Regions from separate parts of the Polaromonas sp. P4_F9 genome, predicted to be linked through region 1. Evidence: predicted binding sites of a transcription regulator. Region 1 holds the regulator's gene; the other holds the start of a gene.
What was found. The regulator LexA, encoded in region 1, represses DNA repair genes until DNA is damaged. The targets are predictions, from matches to a motif close to ACTGTATNNNNATACAGT.

Region 1 (10,042 bases):
GCGACCTGGGGCACAGGTGCTTCGGCCGGAAGCTGCATGACACCGTCGGCATAACGGTAAAAACCTTCGCCGGTCTTGCGGCCGAGCATGCCGCCCGCCAGCCGTTGCGCCGTGATGACGCTGGGGCGGTAGCGCGCTTCTTCGTAATACTGGTGGTAAATGGACTCCATCACGGGATGCGACACATCCAGCGCGGTCAGGTCCATCAACTCGAAGGGGCCCAGCTTGAAGCCGGCCTGGTCCCGCAGGATGCGGTCTATGGTGGCGAAATCAGCCACGCCCTCGCTGACGATGCGCAGCGCTTCGGTGCCATAGCCCCGCCCCGCATGGTTGACGATGAAGCCGGGAGTGTCCTGGGCCTGTACCGGCGTGTGCCCCATCTGGCGGGCATGGCTGGCCAGCGCGCCGCACACGGCTGCATCAGTTTTCAGGCCGGCGATGACCTCCACCACCTTCATCAGCGGAACGGGATTGAAAAAGTGGTAGCCGGCAAAGCGTTCCGGGTGTTTGAGCGCGGCCGCAATGGCGGTCACGGATAGCGACGAGGTGTTGGTCGCAAGAACGGTTTGCGCCGACACGATGGTCTCGAGTTCGGCGAACAGGGCTTTCTTGACGTCCAGCCGCTCCACAATGGCTTCCACAATCAGATCGCAGTCCGCCAGATCGGCCAGCGTGCCGGCCGTCAGAAGGCTGGCCTTGTGGCTGGTCGCAGCGGTGGTTTCCATCCGGCCTTTTTCCACCAGCTTGTCCCACTGCGCGCAGATGGCCTCCCGCGCCTTTTCTGCCGCACCCGCCTGGTTGTCCATCAACTTGACGACGCTCCCGGCTTGCGTGGCAATCTGGGCAATGCCACGGCCCATGGCGCCTGTGCCAACAATGCCAACGGTTTTGTAAATTGGTTTCATGGAAAAGGATTATTACGCAGGGCGCAAAGAACAGAACTGTGCCGCAATCCTGTTCGCGAGAATTTGGAGTGCCCGGCTGCGACTGCCTCTGGCATGCGCCGGTTGCGCAACCGCAGGATATCTTGAGGGAGAAACCCGGGCAACAGAAAAAAGCGGATTCCGGCTGAGGCTGGTGGCCATTGGCTCCGGCCTCCGGTGCCGGCCCAGTGCTGGCAGTACCCGGCATCAGGGCAAATTAGCGGCGCACTTGCAGGGCACCGGGGTTGACGATGTTCGTCGGTGTTCCCTTGATGAAGTTCACAACATTGTCAAAGGCCGCCCCGAAATACATTTCATAACTGTCCTGCTCCACATAGCCGATGTGCGGTGTGCAAATGCAGTTTTCCAGGCGCAGCAGTGCGTGGCCTTGCAAAATCGGTTCGGACTCAAAGACATCAACAGCCGCCAGTCCGGGGCGTCCGCGGTTGAGCGCGGCAATCAGGGCCTCAGGCTCGATCAACTCGGCCCGCGAGGTATTGACCAGCAAGGCAGTTGGTTTCATGCGCGACAAATCTTCGAGGGTCACGATGCCGCGTGTTTCATCATGCAGACGCAGATGCAAACTGAGCACGTCGCTTTGCTCAAAAAATTCGGCTTTGCTGTCGGCAATTTCAAAGCCGTCAGCCTGCGCCCGCTCGCGTGATGCTTCCCGACCCCAGACGATCACGCGCATGCCAAACGCCCGGCCATAGCCGGCGATGATTTGTCCGATCTTGCCGTAGCTCCACACCCCCAGTGTCTTGCCCTTGAGAACTGAGCCAAGGCCAAAATTGGGCGGCATGGAGGCGGCCTTGAGGCCGGCTTGCTGCCAGGCGCCGTGTTTCAGGTGTGATACGTAGTGGGGAATGCGGCGCATCGCAGCCATCACCAGTGCCCAAGTCAACTCGGCAGGCGCGGTCGGTGACCCAATGCCTTCCGCCACCGCAATGCCGCGCTCGGTGCAGGCTGCAATATCAATATGGCTGCCAACGCGGCCGGTCTGGGCAATCAGCTTGAGTTTGGGCAGCTTTTCAATTACCTGCCTGTTCAGCTGGGTCCTTTCGCGAATCAGCACGATTACATCGGCATCCTTGAGTCGGACGGACAGCTGGCCTATGCCTTTGACCGTGTTGGTGTAGACCTTGGCAGGGTATGCATCCAGTTTGGCCGCGCAGTTCAGTTTTCGCACGGCATCCTGATAGTCATCGAGGATCACAATATTCATGCCGATATTGTGCCTGCAAGATTTTTCTTCCCTCCGAACCGTGGCGCCTGAAAGCCGTCAACTTGTATCGGAAGGAAACCTGTCCCCCATGCCCCTGCAGTTCAGGGGCCGGTGAGTGCGCGGCGCCACGGTGCCACGGAGCCGTGGGCTAACGCCGTGGCAGGCTCAAAGTGTCATAGGTGCACCGGCTTCACTGGACTGCGGTCTCACGTTGAGCCATGCGCTCGAGTTCTGCACAGACGTCAGACATGCGACCGGATATGACCATGCGGCCAGCGCAAGCGGGGCCGACGGCCGCGTCAAACTCGCGCACCACCTTCAAGCGGCTGGTGGCGGAGGTTTTTGCTGCCGCGGCATGTGCGGCGGCAACGCGCCGCCGGGAGGGAATGCAGCCGGGCTTGAAGGGCACGGCCAACTGGTGAGGTGCGCACCGGGTGCGGGCCGGGGCGGAAAACGGCTCTGAAGTGGACTTCGCAGGCACAAACCACGCCGCCAAGGCCTGCATGGGGGCAAGCAAAACCGAGAATACGGGTGAATTTGAAAAACTGACGATTCCCATGATGAACTCCTGAATTAGAGAGGCTTGCGCCCCAATGTTTACAGGCAGGATTTCGGGCTGGCTAAATCGCCAGTGGGGCCGCAACGCCAGGGTGTTGGCCAATCAATGACCAAACGCCCGCCACCTGTCGCGCGACCAGAAAGGGGTTGGCTAGATGAGCATGGTGTTGCGGATCAAACCAACTGCGAGGCCTTCGAGTTCGAAGGGTTCGCCGGGCTCGACCACAATGGTTTTGAAATCCGGGTTCTCAGGCAACAATTCAATCAGATGCTTGGTGCGCCGAAAACGCTTGACCGTCACTTCATCGCCGATACGGGCCACGACAATTTGGCCGTTCCTGGCTTCCTTGGCCTGTTTGACGGCCAGCAGATCGCCGTCCATGATGCCGGCATCCCGCATGCTCATGCCGCGCACCTTGAGCAGGTAATCAGGTTGCCGCTGAAACAGGCTGCTTTCAAAATAATAGGTCTGCTCGATGTGTTCCTGCGCGAGAATCGGGCTGCCAGCAGCAACCCGCCCCACCAGAGGCAGGGCGAGTTGGGCCAGGCTTTGCAACGGCAGGGAAAACTGTTTGATTCTGGATTCGTGGATGGAGCGCAAGGTGTCGCTGCGCAGGCGTATGCCGCGCGAGGTGCCGCTGACCAGTTCAATCACGCCTTTGCGGGCCAGGGCTTGCAGGTGCTCTTCAGCGGCGTTGGCGGATTTGAAGCCCAATTCGTTGGCGATTTCGGCGCGGGTTGGCGGAGCGCCGGTGCGGGCGATGGCACTCTGGATCAATTCCAGGATTTGCTGCTGCCGAGCTGTGAGCTTGGGACCTTCGGAGGATAAATGCGGAAATTCGTTCAGGATGCTCATGACCGGGACTCCTTGATTCGTCAGCCTGGATTGGGTTGGATGCACCGGCCCGCTGGGGATGACCGCGTACCTTGCCTGCTGCATTCACCTTGTCGTATTAATTGTCGTATTTACCTGTTTTAATATCCAGTACCTGTATTTTCATCCAGTTTTTCAAAGAGCGCAAGTCCCTTCTCATCCTTCTTATGAATCGTCAAACCATTGTGATTTTGGGTACCGGCGGCACGATTGCCGGCCGGGCCGCGACCGCCTCGGACAACATCGGCTACACCGCCGCAGAGGTTGGTATTGATCAGCTGGTGGCGGCGATTCCCGGGCTGGCCGAAGCCGGCCCTGTGGTCACCGAGCAGGTTGCGCAGCTCGATAGCAAGGACATGAGCTTTGCGGTGTGGGCGACGCTGGCCGGGCGCGTCAACCACTTTCTGGCGCAGCCCGATGTCGAGGGGATCGTCATTGTCCACGGCACCGACACGCTGGAAGAAACCGCGTATTTTTTACAGGCGGTGTGCAGCCCCGCCAAGCCGGTGGTGCTGACCTGTGCCATGCGTCCGGCAACGGCCCTGGTACCGGACGGCCCGCAGAACATGCTGGATGCCGTGGCCGTGGCCCGCCACACCGGGGCCAGGGGCGTGGTGGCCGTATGCGCCGGCACCATCCATACTGCGCGGGACGTGCAGAAGGTACATCCCTACCGGCTGGACGCCTTCAGTTCGGGTGATGCGGGCCCGCTGGGCTATGTCGAAGAGGGGCGCCTGAGGTTATTGAGGAGTTGGCCTGAAGCAGACGAAAACCGGGCACCGGACACCCTGAAAACAATAACGGCCTTGGGCAGCGAGGCTGACTGGCCGCATGTTGAGATCGTCATGAGCCATGCCGGTGCCAGTGGCGCAGTGGTGGAAGCCCTGATGTCGCGGGGCGTGCAGGGCCTGGTCGTCGCCACAACGGGCAACGGCACCATCCATCATGCGCTGGAGGCTGCTTTGCTCAAGGCACAGGCCAGTGGCGTCACAGTGGTTCGCGCCACGCGCTGCCCCAACGGCCAGGTGCTGCCCAAACCGGGGGATCTCATTCCCGATTCAAAGGGGCTCAGCCCGGTGAAGGCGCGGGTAGACCTGATGCTCCGACTGCTGAGCTGAGGCCCGGTTGCATGCCGTTCAGAAGAACGCAGGAGAACGGCCCGATGAGGCTTGGGCCGGCCGTCTCAGCTCGACAGGGCCTTGAAGGCTCTTTCCGTGATTTCATCGACACCGCCCATGCCGCTGATCGCGCGGTATTTGGGGGCGGCGTGGGGCGAAGTTTTCGCCCAGCTTGAGTAGTACTCCACCAGTGGGCGGGTTTGCGCGCTGTAAACCTCCAGCCGCTTGCGCACGGTCTCTTCCTTGTCGTCTTCGCGCTGGATCAGCGGCTCACCGGTGACATCATCCTTGCCTTCGACTTTGGGCGGGTTGTATTTCACGTGGTAGGTGCGGCCCGAGGCCGTGTGCGAGCGGCGCCCGCTCATGCGCTCGATGATGGCTTCAAAAGGCACATCGATTTCAAGCACATAGTCAATCTTCACGCCGGCAGCTTTCATGGCGTCGGCTTGTGGAATAGTGCGGGGAAAACCGTCAAACAGGAAGCCATTGGCGCAGTCGGGCTGGGCGATGCGTTCCTTCACCAGGTTGATGATCAGGTCATCGCTCACGAGCGCGCCAGCGTCCATGACTTTTTTGGCTTCAATGCCTAGCGGGGTTCCTGCCTTGACGGCTGCACGCAGCATGTCACCGGTGGAAATCTGGGGGATGCCGTATTTTTGGCAGATGAAGGTCGCTTGCGTCCCCTTGCCCGCGCCAGGCGCGCCTAACAAAATCAGTCTCATGGATGTCCTCGGATTTTTATGAATTCAGGAAGTCAACCCGGGAGTTCGGCGCGCCGGTATCTCCATGGGCTGCTTGACAGGTGTTGAGGGCTGCCAGCACGTCATGCAAACCTCACCCCTGCTTTTTGTACAAGGATAGCATGTACACCCCTGACGGCAGCTTACACAGACGCCGGGGTGAGCTGGCTGGCCGCTATGAAAAGAGCTCGCGTGCCCTGGCCAGATCTTCCGGCGTATCCACACCCAGGCCCGGTGCCTTATCGGTAATGTGCACGGCAATCCGGTACCCATGCCAGAGGGCGCGCAATTGTTCCAGTGACTCCAGTTGCTCTAGCGGAGCCTGGGGCAGGGTGGGAAACTGCCGCAGAAAGCCGACGCGGTAGCCATAAATGCCGACGTGGCGCAGCGGTTTGGGCAGTTTGCTGCCCTTTTCGCCATCTTCCCACCAAGGTTTGCCGGCGAAGTCGCGTGCCGCGGGAATCGGCGAGCGGCTGAAGTACAGCGCAGTCTGCCGCGCATCCAGCACCACCTTGACGATATTGGGATTGAGCAGGTCAGCCATCTGGTCAATCGAATGCGCTGCCGTGCTCATGGCGCAGTCAGGTCGTTCATTGAGCAGGTGCGCCACGGCGTCGATGAGGGCCGGGTCGATCAGGGGCTCATCACCCTGCACGTTCACGACGATGTCATCGTCAGCCAGGCCGAGCGCGGTGCAGGCTTCCGCCAGCCGGTCGCTGCCGCTGGGGTGGTCGGCACGCGTCAGGACCGCGGCAATGCCGAACGCTTTGCATTTTTCGATGATGTCGGCGCTGTCGGTGGCGACCACCGTGCTGGCGGCGGTACTTTGCATGGCACGCTGCGCCACCCGCACCACCATGGGTGTGCCACCGATGTCGGCCAGGGGTTTGTTGGGCAGGCGCGTAGAGGCCAGGCGGGCCGGGATGAGGACGGTGAAACTCATGCTCATGCGGGCAGGAAATTGGCAACCGTCACAGTCCCAGCTCCTCGTCGGTCAGGGTTCGGGCTTCATTTTCCAGCAGCACGGGCAGTCCGTCACGCACCGGGTAGGCCAGCCGTGCGCTGCGGGAGATGAGTTCCTGTTTTTCCCGGTCGTAGACCAGGGGGCCCTTCGTCACGGGGCAGACCAGCAGTTCAAGCAGTTTGGTATCCATGGCTTGATGGTAATTGAGAAAGCAGGGGCGCCAACAGTGCATCAAGCGCCCCAAAAAAGGCCGGTTCGGGCGAAAACACCAGCGGAATGGCCAAAAGGTGTAATGGCGCCAGGCCCGGCTTGCCAAACAGTTTGACCGCATCCTTCTCGGTGCACAGGACTGTCTTGCCTGCGCAAGCCGCGAGATCATCGGCGCCAAAGTCGTGATGGTCGGGCAATGACAGGGTCTGCTCCAGTACCAGGCCGCGCGCCCTGAGCATGGCAAAAAAGGCTTCGGGATTGGCAATACCGGCCAGTGCCACAAGGGGCCTGCCCTGCAGCGCGGCCAAGGCGATCTGGCTGCCGTCGGCCGCAATGGCATGGTCGGCCAGTTGCCGGCTGGAGGTGAATCCTTCAAAGGCTGGCTTCAGGCCGGTGTGCAGCACCAGGTTCAGGCCTTGTTGCCGGCGCTCTGGCCACGGTTCGCGCAGCGGGCCGGCCGGCAGCAACCAGCCGTTGCCGACCCCCCGGTCATCAAACACGGCAATTTCAATATCCCGCTGAAGGGCGTAGTGCTGCAAGCCGTCGTCGCACACCACGACGGCCGTGGAGGGGTATGCCGCCAGCAGCAGGCGCACGGCATCCGTCCTTTTTTTTGCCACAAAAACAGGAGCGCTTGTCACCCGTTTTATAAGGGCCGGTTCATCACCCGACTGGGCCGCAGGTGTCCCGGCACCAACTTCCAGACTTTCATGTCCGGACCGTCCATAGCCGCGTGACACCACGCCCACGTGCAGGCCCTGCGCCTGCAAATGCCGCACCAGGGCCAACACCAGCGGTGTTTTGCCCGCGCCACCGGCCACGACATTGCCGACCACGATCACCGGAACCGCAAAACGACAGGATTCGAGCATGCCGCTGCGGTACAAGGTCCGGCGCAGGCGCACGGCCAAGCCGTGGAGCTGCGCGAGCGGCCAGAGCAGGCAGGCCAGCCAGCCTCGTGTGAGCCAGGCCCTCACCAACAGGTTTCTCACGCGTTTCTCGCCATTTTGTGAAGGCAGAGCCGGCCGCAGGCCCCGAAAGCTATTTCGCGCCGGCCATGGCGCTGCTTTGGGTGGCGAAGGTGATCTGCGTCAATCCCTGGCGGCGGGCCGCTTCCATGACCGTGATCACCGCCTGGTGCGTGGCGCTGGCATCGGCGCTGATGATGATGACGCTCTCTTTGCCGGCTTTGGCCGCTTCGAGCAGTGCCGCACCGAGCACCCCGATCCCGCGGCCTTCCACCAAAGTCTTGTTGACCATGTAGCGGCCATCGCTGCTTACCGCGACGATGACTTCTTTGGGGTAGTCACGCTGCTGCTCGGCGTCGGCCACTGGCAGTTTTACCTGCAGCTCGGTGAACTTGCTGTAGGTTGTGGACAACATCAGGAAGATGAGTACAACAAGCAACACATCGATAAAGGGGATCAGGTTGATCTCCGGTTCATCATGCGGATGGGGTCGGAAGTTCATGAGGAGCCGCCGCCCGCGAGGCTCCGCGCCTTGCCCGAAGTGAAAAGCAGGGTGGTCATGGCTATTTTCGCAGCGTATTGAGGTGGCGTACGAAGCGCTCTGCAGCCAGTTCCATGGTGAGCAGGTAGCCGTCAACCTGGGCCCGGAAATAGCGCCAGAAAATCAGGGACGGTATGGCCACCATCAACCCAAATGCGGTGTTGTAAAGGGCGATGGAGATGCCTTGCGCCATCTGCACCGGGTTGGCCCCGCCGGAACTGCTGACGCTGCCGGCGCTGGCCTGGGCGCCGAAAATCTCGATCATGCCGATGACGGTGCCCAGCAGCCCCAGCAAGGGCGCCGCAGAGGCAATGGTGGCCAGGGCGGCCAGGTACCGCTCCAGCTTGTGGGCTGCCTGGCGACCGGCGCCCTCCAGGATGGAGCGCAAATCGTCCTCGCTGATCCGTGGATTGGCGTTCAAGGCACGAAACCCGCTGGCCAACACCTCGCCAAGAACCGAGTTCTGTTCCAGCTGCGATACCACATCGGGTGCGGGAACGGCGGAACGGGAGACTGTGATGGCTTCGTCAAGAAGTCTTGGCGGTGCTACTTTCGGGGTTTTAAGGCTGGTAAAACGCTCAATGACCAGCGCAAGCGCCAAGACGGAGCAGGCAACCAAGGGCCAGATCGGCCAGCCTGCGGCTTGTATGATCGAAAACAATGCACATCTCCAAGCAAGTAATTTGTCTGGATTATGGCCTACCAAAATCAGGCCGCAGGTTTTACGTGCGGTCTGCGGGCCCTGTTTCAAAAATGGTGTTCCTGTAAGACTTAACTCACAGAACATGTGGATAACTTTGTGAGCAAGTGGGCGCCATGGGGTTCGCGAGCCGCGCCAAATCGTGCTTGTGACAAAACGATGAAAATTTGAGCAGAATTAAGTTATTCAAAATCAATGAGTTACACGAATTCATCGCGGTGTCCGAGTGCAGTTGCCGCTTTTCTCCGCGCCAGGCCGTGCGCTGTGGAGTATTGCCCCCGCATTTTCAAGGGGTTTGGCCATGTTTGAGGCGTCGCCCCGTCCTGAAAAACCGTCCGTCACGGGGCGCGAGCCCGGCATGCGGGTGTGGCCGGTGGGCTCGTTGTTGCGGGCCATTGCGGACAGTCTGGAGGCCCGTTTCAATCCGGTGGCGGTGCAAGGCGAAATCAGCGGCTTTTCGCGCGCGGCCAGCGGGCACTGCTATTTTTCCCTGAAGGACGAGCAGGGACAGGTTCGCTGCGCCATGTTTCGCCGCGCCGCCAGCCTGCTGGACTTTTCGCCGAGCGACGGCCAACTGGTCGAGCTAAGGGGCCGACTCGGTGTGTATGAGCCGCGGGGCGAGTTGCAACTGGTCGTCGAATCCATGCGGCAGGCGGGGCAGGGCAACCTGTTTGAGCAGTTCCTGGCGCTCAAGGCAAAACTCGAAGCGGAGGGCCTTTTTGACGTGGGCCGCAAGCGGGCGTTGCCGCTGCTGCCGCGCGCCATCGGGGTCGTCACCTCTCTGGGCGCCGCGGCCCTGCATGATGTGGTGAGCGCTTTGCAGCGCCGCGCCCCCCACATACCGGTGGTGATCTATCCGGCCAGTGTGCAGGGCGGGCAGGCCGCAGGGGAGTTGCGCGAAGCGCTGCTCAAGGCCTACCGGCGTGACGAGGTGGATGTGCTGCTGCTGGTTCGCGGAGGCGGGGCCATGGAAGATTTGTGGGCCTTTAACGACGAACAACTCGCACGCACGATAGTGAGCTCGCCGGTGCCGGTGATCAGCGGTGTGGGGCACGAGACGGACTTCACCATCGCCGATTTTTGTGCCGATGTCAGGGCCCCCACCCCGACTGCGGCTGCGGAGTTGTGCGCGCAGCCGCAAACGGTCTGGCTCGACACCCTGGGCCTTGTACTGAAGCGGTTGCAACGCGGGGTGGATCGGCACATGCAGTCGCATGCCCA
Region 2 (6,885 bases), on a different contig from region 1:
CATGGGCAGGCCGTCCGGGCATCCGTGGATGTAGATGTACCGGCGCATGGTGTCGACCGCGCCAAAGCGGTTCTTGCCCGGCTCGCGGCCGCAGAGCCAGAGAATGCGGGTCAGGATCCAGTCCCTGTCCGGATTCGCCTCGGCCAGCCCCGCTGAAAACATCTCCCCCGTGGGTCTGCGTGCGACAAAAACCGTCCCTGCCTCGCAGCCCGCGCCTATCTTTGCCCGAATGACGTGAGCGCCCCGCGGCGTGCAGGCGCTGCCTTCCAGTTCGCCGGGGCCGTTCCTGGCGGTCGATACCGGATACGCGCGCACAAGCACGCCGCCACAGTAGAGGCGCAGTGCCTGGTCGTGAAGGCTGACAAGGATTCGAATGCTCTCCACGTCTCGTGTCACATCACAACATGCGCCAGCTTGTCGGGGTACTGCCCGGCAATGCGCTTTCAGGTTTCATTGAGCAAACCGTCCTTGAGCGCCTGTTCCTGGTTCGCAAAAATGGCCATGGCCGTCGCCATGCGCCTGAAACCGAGCTTGCGATAAAAGGGCTCCTTGCCCGGCACTGCGTACAGGATGATTTTCTTGTGGCCTTTGGAAAGCCGCACCAGCGCCGCAACCATCTCTTTGCCCAAGCCGGAACCCTGCCGCTCCGGCGCCACCGCGATGTCGCAGATGTAAGAGCAGTCCTTGCCGTCCGCCACGGCGCGGCCGGCGGCAATCAGCGTGCCGGCGTCATACACAAAGCACTTGAACATGCTGTTGGAAAACACGACCTAAAGGTCGGCCGGCTGCTTGTCGCCCAGAGGCGCCACCCGGTAAAGGTTGGAGAGCGCTTCCCAGTCCTCCCCAAGCATGCCTTCCGATGAATACTTCCACTCGAGCGCCAAGGTGAACTCCTCTTACTTTCAAACGGTATGGCGTGACCTGCAGGCCAGGTCGGCCAAACACACGCTGCTTTTTAGACCCTTTTTGGACTATAGCCCGCGCACCGAATTGCCGGCGAGCCGCCTCAAAACAGGCTGCCCTGCCCCGCCGCCCCCGGCGGCCTGAACTGGCTCAAATCCAGTTCAATGCGCTGGCGGTTAAAGCCCAGCCGGCCGCAGGTTTTCTCAAAACGCTGGCGTATCAGGTCGGCCCACAGGCCCGCACCCTTCATGCGCGAAGCAAAATCGCTGTCATAGTCCTTGCCGCCGCGCATCTCGTGGATGCGCGCCATGATGCGCGCAGCGCGCTGCGGGTAGTGCAACTCCAGCCACTCCTTGAAGATAGGCGCGACCTCCCAGGGCAGGCGAATGACGGTGTAGAACGCCGTGCGCGCGCCCGCATCCCAGGCGGCCGTGAGCACCTGCTCCATGTCGTCATTGACAAAGGGAATCTGCGGCGCCACGCTCACGCCCACCGGCACGCCTTCGGCGGCGAGCCTCTCGATGGTCCGCAGCCGGCGGTGTGGCGCTGCGGCGCGCGGCTCCAGCTTGCGTGCCAGTTCGCCGTCCAGCGTGGTGATGGTCACATAGACGGCAGCCAGCCGATCGGCCGCCATGGGCACGATCAAATCGAGGTCGCGTTCGACACCGCTGGATTTGGTGACCAGTGAAAACGGATGGCGCGCCTCCTGCAGGACTTCGATCACGCCTCGTGTGAGCCGCAGTTCGCGCTCCACGGGCTGGTAGCAGTCTGTCGCCGAACCGATGTTGAGCAGTTTGGGCACGTAGCTTCGTTTGCCGAGGTCGGCGCGCAGCACCGCGGCAATGTTGCGCTTGGCAATGATCTTCGTCTCAAAGTCCAGGCCGGGCGAAAGGTTGAGATAGCTGTGCGTGGGCCGCGCATAGCAATAGACGCAGCCATGCTCGCAGCCCCGGTAGGGGTTCAGGCCGTAGTCGAAGAAGATGTCGGGAGAGTCGTTGTGCGAAATGGCGCTGCGGGCGTCTTCCATCATCACTTCCGTCTCAATACGCGGAACCTCGCCGATCACATCGCCCGTCACATCTTGCAGGGTGCCCCAGCCATCGTCGTAGGCCTCGCGCGCATTTTTCTCGAACCGGTGTGCAATGCGCGTGGCGCTGCCCCGGCCCTTGATGGCATGGAGGGGGATTTTGACCTCGGTCATGGGACTCAAACGGCCTGGCTGGCCGTGCTTTTGGTGTCAATAAACAAGAACTTGGGTAGCTGGATAAATACTGTGTTTATGTACAGTATATTGAATACTCCGCCATCCGGCAAGCGGCCTGCAGCCCGCCTGGCACGGTTTCATAATGCTGATTTGTACCGGAGGTTCACATGGCTCATGTACTGGCAAAACTGCGCGGCGCCCGACTGGCGGATGTGAAGGCGCAGCTCGACAAGGATGCAGCCAGCCATGCCGAGCAGGGCATGTACCTGGAGCACCTTTGGCAAAATGCCGAAGATCCCGCCGAGGTTTTGTTTCTTTTTCAAGTGACGGACCTCGACCACTGCCGGCAACTCGTGAAAAAAACCCACGCGCAGGCCCGGCAGCAAGATCCGTCCGCGCACCTGCCCGAGATGACCTTTCTGGCGGGCCTGTAAACCCCGCGGTCGCGGCGGGGAAAACGGATGACAGGACAATCGCCCATGCATTCACTTTCGGCCATCCATCCCATGACCAAGCGCCCCGAAAACGTCCACGACCGCTACCACGCCCATGTTTATTTTGGCCCCGCCACCGTGGCGCAGGCCTGCGCGTTGTGCGAGCAGGCAGGTGAGCTGTTCGGGGTGGCTGTCGGCCGTGTGCATGAACGTGAGATTGGGCCGCACCCGCACTGGAGCTGCCAGCTGGCATTTGACCGCGTCCAGTTTGAGCGCCTGATCCCGTGGCTGGAGCAACACCGCAACGGGCTTGATGTGTTCGTGCATGGCGTCACGGGCGATAACCTGGCCGATCACACGACCCATGCCTCCTGGCTGGGCGAGCCCTCTGAATTGAAGCTGGACATGTTCAGGCGTTGAGCGGAAGGCCTGAAACGCTATTGATTTGATTGCGGACCTGGACGGGGCGAAGAGCCGCAGTGTCTCACTGCAACACGTGGGGCTGGGATGGCGGCTGCGACAGATGCGAAAGACTGCGGTTTTTTATACACCGCGGGCCCTCACCCCAACCCTCTCCCAAAGGGCGAGGGAGCAAGAAAGGCACAGCGCACGCACTGAGTTGAGGAGTGACAACAAAATCCTCAGGTGCGGGTATCACGGCGAGAGAAGTCGCGCCTTGGCCGCGCTGCGTGCAGGCAATTGCCGGGATTCAACGCTTCTGTAAAGCACCGCGCCCGCCAGCAGGGACAGCAGGAAGGCGGCCAGCAAGCCCAGCGCGTTGGCAATCAATTGGGTGGGCCAGAAAAAACCCACGACGGCATTGACCAGCAGGCACACCGGGAAGTGAATCAGAAACACGAAGTACGAGATCTGGCCGAGTTTCACCAGCCAGCGGGGCTCCCGCCATTGCCGTGCGACAGCGCTTTTTTGTAGCCACACCAGGCCCAACGCCACCACCAGCGCCAGGGCAATCCGGCCCCTGAAATCAAGCAGCAAAGCCGCCACACCGAACAGGGCAATGGCCAGCAGCCACTGCACCCGTTGGGCCTTGCCTGCCGCCCGCGACGCCCAGAAAGCCAGCATACCCAGGGCGTAAGAGCCGAGAAAATACAGCGCTGTGACGTCCAGCCCGGAATGGCGATTGAAGAAGAACAGCGATGCCGCGGCCAGCGACAGCATCAGGCCCACGCCGAGCTGCGCCGGCACCTGCGGCCAGCGCTGCTGCAGCTTGCGTGCGAAAGCAAAAATCATCACGCTGGTGACGAACAGCTGAAAATCGATCGCCACATACCAGACACCGGCCGACAGGGCCTCCTGGCCCAGTACATCCTGCAGCAGCAGTACGTGGGCAACGACCTGCAGCAAAGTCGGCGCAGCAGGCACAGACGGGTGCGCAAACCACGGCCGCACCAGCGCGGCCACCAGCACGCACACGGCAAGCGCCACCAAATAGGGCGGCACCAGCCGGCGGTATCGGCGAAGCATCAGCCGGCCTGGTTGCGTGAAAGCCGCCCCGCCCTCAGGTGCCAGCGAACTGGCAGCCAGAAAGCCGCCCACCACCAGAAACACCTGCACGGCCATGCGGCCATAGTCGTAAAGCCAGCCCGTCAGGCCCGGCACAACGGCATGAACCACGTCCGACATCGGCCCATAAAAAGCCAGATGGTGCCAGACGATGAGGGCGCAGGCGATGCCCTTGAGGGTATCAATACCGTGCAGACGCTGGTCGGTTGAACGCATGAAGGCCGGGATGAACGCCAGCGAGCGTGACGGGGACTAGAGCGCCAGCCGGATGCGCGCGTCTTCGTACTCGCGCTTGAGCTGGGCGACGAAAGCGGCGGCGCTCTGTACTTTGCTGACCGGTCCGATGCCCTGGCCGCAACCCCAGATGTCCTTCCAGGCCTTGGACTTGTCGCCGCCAAAGTTCATCTTGCTCGCATCGCTCTCGGGCAGGTTCGCGGGGTCCATGCCCGCAGCCCGGATCGATGGGGCAAGGTAGTTGCCGTGTACGCCGGTAAAGAGGTTGCTGTAAATAATGTCATCGGAATTTCCTTCGACGATCGCCTGCTTGTAGGCATCGGAGGCGCGGGCTTCTTCCGTGGCGATAAACGCCGAACCGATGTACGCAAAATCGGCGCCCATGGCGCGCGCGGCCAGCACCGCGCCACCGGTGGAGATGGAGCCCGACAGCGCCAGCGGGCCGTCAAACCACTGCCGTATTTCCTGGATCAGGGCGAACGGGCTCTTGACGCCCGCATGACCACCGGCGCCGGCCGCCACGGCAATCAGGCCATCCGCACCTTTTTCAATCGCCTTGCGCGCATGCTTGTTGTTGATGATGTCGTGCAGCACCACACCGCCGTAGCTGTGGGCCGCGGCGTTGATGTCTTCGCGCGCGCCCAGGCTGGTGATGTAGATGGGCACCTTGTACTTCACGCACAGCGCCATGTCGTGCTCCAGCCGGTCGTTGGACTTGTGCACGATCTGGTTGATCGCAAACGGCGCGGCAGGCTTGTCAGGATTCGCCTTGTTATACGCCGCCAGGGTCTCGGTGATCTCCGCCAGCCAGTCCTCGAGCTGCGCGGCAGGACGTGCATTGAGCGCGGGCATGGCGCCCACCACGCCGGCCTTGCATTGCTCGATCACCAGCTTGGGGTTGCTGATGATGAACAGCGGCGAGCCGATGATGGGCAGCGGCAGATTATTCAGCGGCGCGGGAAGTCTGGACATGGCGTCTTTCAACAGGTCAGTGAGGCAGAAATGTTTAAAGATAGTTCTCTGGCCCATTGAAAATGGACGCAGGCAGCTATCACATTAATAGCGTAATGCCGTAATAGCGATTGAGGTGATTGAGGTTTTAAAACGCTTCCAGCGCCAGCGCAGTCACGCAGTCCGCACCTTCCACAATGCTGTCGCGCACACCCGGAGCCTTGGTCAGCAGGTGGTCGGCGTAAAAACGGGCGGTGGTGATCTTGGCCTTCATGAAATCGGCGTCCACTCCCTGGGCAAGCTGCTCCTGGGCCACCAGCAGCGAACGTGCCATCTGCCAGCCGGCCACCACATTGCCTGCCAGCATGAGGTAGGGAACGCTACCGGCAAAAACAGCGTTCGGGCTGGCCTTGGTGTTGCCCGCGACAAACTCGACCACATCCACAAATGCTTCCCGGGCGGCCTTCAGTCGCCTGGCCACCGCCACCGCGTCGGCATTGCCCTGCCGGATCAGTTCGTTTTCGGTCGCTTCAATCTGCTTGGCAATCGCCTTGGCTGTCTGGCCGCCATCGCGCGAAGTCTTGCGGCCAATCAGGTCGTTGGCCTGGATGGCCGTCGTGCCTTCGTAAATCGTCAGGATTTTTGCATCGCGCATGTACTGTGCGGCGCCGGTTTCCTCGATGAAACCCATGCCGCCGTGGACCTGCACGCCCAGCGAGGTAACTTCCAGGCTCATCTCGGTGCTGTAGCCCTTGACCAGCGGCACCATGAACTCGTAGAAGGCCTGGTTTTGCTTGCGCACCTCGGCATCAGGATGGTGGTGCGATGCATCGTAGGCCGCTGCGGCGCTAGCGGCCATGGCGCGGCACCCTTCGATGTAGGCGCGCATGGTCATCAGCATGCGTTTGACGTCGGGATGATGAATGATGGGCGCGCTGGCCTTGATCGATCCGTCAACGGGGCGGCTCTGCACCCGCTCCCGGGCAAAGCTCACCGCCTTCTGGTAGGCACGCTCGGCCACGGCAATGCCCTGCATGCCGACGGCATAGCGCGCCGCATTCATCATGATGAACATGTACTCAAGCCCGCGGTTTTCTTCACCGACGAGGTAGCCGACGGCGCCGCCGTGGTCGCCATACTGCAGCACCGCTGTGGGCGAGGCCTTGATGCCCAGCTTGTGCTCGATGCTGACGCAATGCACGTCGTTGCGCGCACCCAGCGAGCCGTCTTTATTGACCAGGAACTTGGGCACGACAAACAGGCTGATGCCCTTCACGCCCTCGGGAGCGCCGGTCACGCGCGCCAGCACCAGGTGCACGATGTTCTCGGCCATGTCGTGCTCACCATAAGTGATGAATATCTTGGTGCCGAACACCTTGTAGATGCCATCGGGCTGCGGTTCGGCGCGGCTGCGCACCATGGCGAGGTCAGAGCCCGCCTGCGGCTCGGTCAGGTTCATGGTGCCGGTCCACTGTCCGCTGACCAGCTTTTCAAGGTAGGTCGCCTTCAACTCATCGGAGCCGGCTGTCAGCAGGGCTTCGATGGCGCCGTCACTGAGCAGCGGGCACAAGGCAAAACTCATGTTGGCCGAATTGAGCATCTCGCCACAGGCCGCACCTATGGTCTTGGGCAGGC

Region 2: the regulator LexA is predicted to act here: its motif matches at 2,174-2,191, upstream of AC1DUB_RS26460 (PA0069 family radical SAM protein).

The regions. Positions count from the first base shown of each region.
Region 1 covers NZ_JBFUJT010000022.1:12,980-23,021, forward strand. Annotated here, with positions in the region: gene AC1DUB_RS18630 (3-hydroxyacyl-CoA dehydrogenase) at 1-905, opposite strand, end outside; gene AC1DUB_RS18635 (D-2-hydroxyacid dehydrogenase family protein) at 1,141-2,148, opposite strand; gene AC1DUB_RS18640 (hypothetical protein) at 2,339-2,707, opposite strand; gene lexA (transcriptional repressor LexA) at 2,858-3,562, opposite strand; gene AC1DUB_RS18650 (asparaginase) at 3,748-4,698, shown strand; gene adk (adenylate kinase) at 4,764-5,420, opposite strand; gene kdsB (3-deoxy-manno-octulosonate cytidylyltransferase) at 5,614-6,381, opposite strand; gene AC1DUB_RS18665 (Trm112 family protein) at 6,410-6,592, opposite strand; gene lpxK (tetraacyldisaccharide 4'-kinase) at 6,573-7,643, opposite strand; gene AC1DUB_RS18675 (ExbD/TolR family protein) at 7,654-8,082, opposite strand; gene AC1DUB_RS18680 (MotA/TolQ/ExbB proton channel family protein) at 8,144-8,782, opposite strand; gene xseA (exodeoxyribonuclease VII large subunit) at 9,123-10,042, shown strand, end outside.
Region 2 covers NZ_JBFUJT010000048.1:521-7,405, reverse strand. Annotated here, with positions in the region: gene AC1DUB_RS26470 (L,D-transpeptidase family protein) at 1-384, opposite strand, end outside; gene AC1DUB_RS26465 (GNAT family N-acetyltransferase) at 444-767, opposite strand; gene AC1DUB_RS26460 (PA0069 family radical SAM protein) at 1,007-2,104, opposite strand; gene AC1DUB_RS26455 (hypothetical protein) at 2,275-2,541, shown strand; gene AC1DUB_RS26450 (DOPA 4,5-dioxygenase family protein) at 2,614-2,961, shown strand; gene AC1DUB_RS26445 (acyltransferase family protein) at 3,196-4,281, opposite strand; gene AC1DUB_RS26440 (NAD(P)H-dependent flavin oxidoreductase) at 4,318-5,271, opposite strand; gene AC1DUB_RS26435 (acyl-CoA dehydrogenase C-terminal domain-containing protein) at 5,399-6,885, opposite strand, start outside.